2 regions of the Corynebacterium auriscanis genome follow, and region 1 is predicted to be linked to the other one. Evidence: predicted binding sites of a transcription regulator. Region 1 holds the regulator's gene; the other holds the start of a gene.

What was found. Region 1 encodes LexA, which represses DNA repair genes until DNA is damaged. Its sites were predicted from a motif close to CGAACANNTGTTCG; they were not measured.
Region 2: a site for LexA is predicted at 1,101-1,114, ahead of CAURIC_RS04255 (HNH endonuclease signature motif containing protein). Genes of this name have one in related genera too.

What each region holds. Positions count from the first base shown of each region.
Region 1 is NZ_CP047046.1:1,389,805-1,392,880, forward strand. Features, by position in the region: gene CAURIC_RS05835 (hypothetical protein) at 1-49, opposite strand, end outside; gene lexA (transcriptional repressor LexA) at 365-1,189, shown strand; gene CAURIC_RS05845 (DeoR/GlpR family DNA-binding transcription regulator) at 1,300-2,202, shown strand; gene CAURIC_RS05850 (uracil-xanthine permease family protein) at 2,199-3,076, opposite strand, start outside.
Region 2 is NZ_CP047046.1:1,018,239-1,021,314, reverse strand. Features, by position in the region: gene CAURIC_RS04260 (amino acid ABC transporter ATP-binding protein) at 45-797, shown strand; gene CAURIC_RS04255 (HNH endonuclease signature motif containing protein) at 1,157-2,641, shown strand; gene CAURIC_RS04250 (hypothetical protein) at 2,638-3,012, opposite strand; gene CAURIC_RS04245 (DUF4921 family protein) at 3,049-3,076, shown strand, end outside.

The DNA of each region.
Region 1 (3,076 bases):
TGTTCAGGTCTGCTAGGGGACGACGGGAAAAAATAACCGGAGTGGACATGTCATAACCTCTTTCTTAGTGTTCTTACTAGCCAAATAAACGGAAGCGCTCCGAAGAGTGCTCCGGTTGCCCATAGCCCGCCGGGTAACCCGGCTGAAAGCTTGCGATCGTCACATTACGAACCAGGGACGACAACCCAGCCTCGAACAACCACATTTTCGCTCTTCTGTTCTATTATGACGACAATTCACACGCTAGCACGGTTGTTCGATTGTTGTCGAGTGTTTTTTCGAACATTTTTCGAACACCTATGCCAAAACTGTCCGCAACTGCGGTAGTGTAAGAATCGATGAGTCATCAAAGTTAGGAGCCCCCATGTCGCCCGCCGGCAGCCAGAAACCCCGATCTGCGAACCCAAAGTCCACCGATAATTCACCCATTACGCCCCCCACCCCATTGCCCAACTCCAGCACGCCACCGCGTCGCGGACGGCCCAAAAAATCCGATGCCGATCGTAGGGCCGAAAAGGCTCAGGGGCGGAAGCAACCCACGGAGCGCCAGCGTCGCATTCTAGAGGTCATTCAAAATTCAAAGAGCTTGCGCGGATATCCCCCAAGTATTCGTGAAATCGCCGATGCAGTCGGCCTGCAGTCAACCTCGTCGGTCTCCTACCACCTCAATTTGCTTGAGGAAGCCGGTTACCTGCGACGTGAGGATAAGAAACCGCGCGCCGTAGACGTTCGTGAATATGAAAAGCGTGGCAAGAAGACCCCAGGGCGCAAACCCGGCCGTCAACCTCGCTCTGAAGGTGATGAAAACCTGCCTGAGGCGACCTACGTCCCCGTTGTCGGGCAGATTGCTGCTGGCAACCCCATCCTCGCGGAGCAAAACGTGGAAGCTCACTTTCCACTTCCGGGTGAGTTGGTGGGGGGCGGAGAACTCTTCCTGCTCCAGGTTGTCGGCGATTCCATGCGGGATGCGGGCATTCTCAACGGTGACTGGGTCGCTGTACGTTCCCAGTCCACCGCTGACTTTGGTGACTTCGTTGCAGCGATGATTGATGGCGAAGCGACCGTGAAGGAATTCCACAAAGATTCTGAGGGACTGTGGCTGCTCCCCCACAACGATCTGTTCGAGCCAATCCCAGCCGAGCACTCCCAAATACTTGGCAAAGTTGTCGCCGTGCTCCGCAAAATCTAACACTCGCCACCCCCGTTCCCCGGCACTCACGCCCGGGGTTCAACTACCTCGCTAGAATTTGTTCGACAGGCCAAAAGTAGTCGGCATATTCCCAGCAAGGAGCGACAGGAGTGCAATCCACCGAACGCAGACGACAGATTGTCTCCCTCGCCGCGGTGCAAGGTCGAGTCACAGTCAACGAACTTGCCGATCGTTTTCGCGTAACGGCCGAAACTATTCGTCGCGACCTCGCCGCCCTCAATGACAGCGGGCTGCTTTATCGCGTACACGGCGGGGCCGTACCCGTGCCTAAGTACCACACTGAATACACCAGTGTGGAAACCCGCTCGAAAGCTAGTATTCAGGCCAAACTGGCCATCGGCCGAGAAGCCGCACAGCATCTGCCTAAACCCGGTTCGACTATTTTTCTCGATGCCGGCACAACCACGGGCGTGCTGGCCGACTACCTAGCCGAACAGTCTGTCAGGGGCAACGCCCCCCATCTGATCGACGCAGACGGTGACGGAATCTCTCCCGGCCAGGCAGAGTCCCGCCGGGATCACTCATCGCCCACCCCCAACAGCGGGGCTACCACGCACTTTCCCCCACTGCGGGTGATCACCAACTCCCTCCACATTGCCTACCGATTGGCAAACACGCCCTCCATTGACATTTTGCTTATCGGCGGTGACGTGCGCCCTCAATCCCGTGCCGTCGTTGGTCCCATCGCCACCCGACAACTGGGTGTGCTTCACGCGGATGTCGCTTTCATCGGTACAAACGCACTCACCATGGCACATGGGCTTTCTACTCCCGACGCCGCGGAGGGAGCAATCAAGCGCTGCATGGTCACCAATGCCGACCGTGTCGTCGCCCTATGCGATTCCTCAAAGTTCGGCTTGGACTACCTGGTCAGTTTTGCCTCCATTGACGATTTATCAATGCTCGTGACTGATCCCGGGGCGCCCGATACTTACGTACAGGCGCTCAAAGATTCGGGAATCGACGTGGTCTTTGCCCAGCCTGGCACCTAGTCAAGCTGTCTACTTTGTTGCCCCTCACCCACATGGTCGTAGAGCCAACGCATCGCTGGGTAGGCCACGATGATCCCCACCGAACCCCATGCAATTCCCTCCAGCGCGATAGAGCCCACATTGAGGGTAAGGTTGCCGATGCCTGCAACGAGCGCTACAGCCGCTGCCGTCAGGTTCACGGGGTCAGTCAGCTTCACCTTGTTATCCTGCCAAATACGCACTCCCAGCAGACCGATCATGCCGTAGAGCACGATCGTTGCCCCGCCAAGAACTCCGGCTGGAATCGTCAGGATCACGGCGCCGAATTTAGGAATGAAGGCCAAGATGATTGCGAAGGTCGCCGCCACCCAATAGGCAGCAGAAGAATAAACACGGGTAGCGGCCATCACCCCGATGTTCTCCGCATACGTCGTAGTGCCACTTCCACCACACCCACCCGCGAGGACAGTGGCGGCACCATCAGCCATCAACGCGGGCCCCGCCAGGTCATCCAGGTTGCGCTGAGTCATGGTTGCTACGGCCTTCACATGCCCGACGTTTTCCGCAATGAGCACCACCACTACTGGCAAGGTCACTGCCACTGCTGCCAGGTGAAATTCGGGCTGGTGAAACTGTGGCAGTCCAACCCATCGGGCGGCGGCGATCGCTTCCCGGGACTCGCTACTAATGCCACCGGTGGTCCATGCGAACACCCAGCCAATAGTCACCCCCAGCAAAATCGCGAGGCGCCCCAGCATTCCCCGCCCCGCCACGGTGATCAATACGATCGCCAACAATGTGACCCCAGCAATAAGAGGCTGCTTCTCCACGTTGGCGGTGGCAGTTGGCGCCAAGTTCAATCCGATGAGCGCAACAATTGCGCCAGTCACGGCAG
Region 2 (3,076 bases), 370 kb from region 1:
GAGATAGTAGTGCGGGTGCGGCCAGCCGTGCGGGCGAGTCCCCGATGATCAATATCCGTAACCTGTGGAAGCGTTACGGGCGCATCGAGGTACTCAAGGGCATCGATCTGCAGGTACCCACGGGGACGGTGACGTGCCTCATCGGTCCAAGTGGTTCCGGCAAGTCCACGTTGCTGCGGTGCGTTAATCACCTGGAAAAGCCCACGGCCGGTCGCATTGAAGTCGACGGCGAATTGATCGGCTACCGCGAGAAGAACGGCACGCTATACGAGATTTCCGAGAAGGACGCCGCGAAACAGCGCGTTGATATCGGTATGGTGTTCCAGCACTTCAACCTTTTCACGCACCGGACCGTGCTGGAGAACATCATCGAGGCACCCATGCAGGTGAGGGGCGAATCCCGCGAGACTGCGGAGGCCTACGCACGGCAGCTGCTGGAGCGCGTGGGGTTGGCACACAAAGCAGAGGCGTACCCCGTGCAGCTTTCCGGCGGTCAGCAGCAGCGCGTGGCGATTGCGCGTGCGCTGGCGATGCGACCGAAGTTGATGCTCTTTGACGAACCCACGAGCGCCCTGGACCCCGAGCTCGTAGGCGAGGTGCTGGGAGTGATGCGGGACCTAGCCAACGACGGCATGACGATGCTGGTAGTGACCCACGAGATGGGCTTCGCCCGCGAAGTCGCCGACACGGTAGCGTTCATGGATGCCGGTGTAATTCAGGAGATCGGCCCGGCTACGGAAGTCATCGGCAACCCCCAAAACCGGCGCACGCAGGAATTCCTGTCTAGCATTCTGTAGGTTTTTTGAGGGGGCCCAGGTGACGGGCCGGCTGGGTGCGCGGCCGGCGGGTAGGGTGTTTTTGGGGGTGGCCGGCTGGGTTGCGTGGCCAATGGGCAGAGTTCGCGGCCAGTCGGTAGGGTATTCAGCCCGTGGGTAGTTTTTTTTGGGGGCACCCTCGCAGCTCGTTTCACACCCTCGCAGCTCGCTTCACACCACTGCGGCTCGTTTCACACCACTGCGGCTCGTTTCAATACCCTCTGCTCCCAATTCCCCGCACCTTAAAAATGTCTAAAAAAGTTTCGCCGGGCTATTGACGTAAGGCGAATGGGTGTTCTAAAATATGGTTAGTTTAAGAAAAGGGCGAACCATCAGGGGAAATGATGTTTCAAGGGGAACCACACGACCACCAACCTCACAACAACCACGAACTACCGGCAGAACAAGCTGCTGACGGCTTTAATCCACACGATCACCCAGAATCGAATGGAACCGCCTGCTCCCCTGCTGACGTGGGAAAACCTACCGAAAACGGTGGCAACCAACCAGAACCACACAAGGAATTAGAACAGCAATACGAATTAGATATCGACTGCCCCCGCACCGCCGAGGACGCTCCCGAATGCTCTTGTGAACCGTCTTGGAGAGTGTTGGATCCAAAAGATCCGCTGAGTCAGACCTTCGTGCAGATCAACAAGCTGCACCTCCAAGCCGTACGGATGGCCTGCCCCAGTGAGGACGACTACATTCCTGACCACAACACCCGCATCTACTCGCGCGCCGGCCTGACAAACTACCGCGCCGACCAGCTCGCGACCATCGGCCTTACCCTGCGGCACTTCCCCCTCGTTGCCGCGATGTTCGACGAGGGAGCCTTCTGCCTTCAACTCATGCACCGCATCTGCGAACACCTTGAAGTTGTACGCGCCGAGCGCCGCCACCTCATCGACGCCGCCACGGTTGAACTACTTCAACCCACCCGTAGGGATCAAGCAATGCGCACGCTGCGATGGATTGACCTCAAACTCACCGAACTCATCGATGAGCTGGACCCCATTTCGCGCCCCATTCCCGAAGAGGATCCAGACAAGGACGCTCCAACCCCCGCGGACGACTATGAAAGTGGCGCGGGCAGCTTTCACGTGGACGACCGCAGTGAACACAACACCACTTTCACCTTCACAGTGGGCAAACTCGAGGGCATCGAAATCTCGCGTGCCGTACGCAATGCCGCCAAAGTTCACGGAATCACCCAAGGAGCTGCGCTGCTGGAGCTCATCCGAGGCAACATCGACGCCGAGGTGGTGCTTCACCTATTCCAGAACACGGGTGGGCTCCCACTCGATAAGGTATTCGGCGAAGGCCACTGGTTGGCAAACGCGGCCAGCCAGCACTGGCTGACCCGCATTACGCACCTCGCGGGGGCCGGGGAGGCGTCGAATGAGAGCTACCACCCCACCGCCACCGTGAAAGCCAACGTGATCGGCAGAGACGCACACTGCCGATTCCCCGGCTGCGACGTTCCGGCACATAGATGCCAGGTTGACCACGTGAAACGATACGATCACGACAACCCAACCGACGGAGGACCGACGGCTACCGCGAACTTACATCTACTCTGTGGCAAGCATCACCGACTAAAGACAGCGGGCAACTGGGATGTAACCATCCACAGTGATGCTTCCGAGACCTGGACCAGCCACGGCGACGGGCACGTCATAGTAACCACACCCGATGGGCCACTGGGCCGGCCGACCTTTAAACACCGTGCAGTCGAACGGGTCCGGGTGACGAATGAATACAACACACAGAGACTGCGCAATAAAGCAATGCGAAAGAAAGCAATGCAGGAAGGGGCGGGTTAGGGTTGCACCTCCACATGCCACGGCACTCGCGGGCGGCCTGCGTCGTCCTGGACTTGCCGCAGCAGGGGTTCTGCCGGAGGTTTCTCGTCGTACGTTGTCAACAACTGGGCGAAAAGCATGGTTACGTGAGACAGCGACCCCAGCTCGTTATGCGTGACGACCACGCGAATTGTGGCAGGCTCGGCTTGGGCGGAATCATCGGAGAAATCCTCCGACCAGATTCGCGCCAACTCAGGATCGTAGGAACCAGGGGCGACGGTAACCTCTGCACCCAGCGCACCCTCAGTGGCATTCACAAGAGAATTGAAATCCTGGACGATGGCCTCGCGCTCGTCCGCGGGCGACAGGATTCGAAAAACGATGGTAGGCATACCTCTTAGTTTTACACGGCACGCTACTATCGAATTGTGATTGGTTCGCATTCTCCCCGCCCCG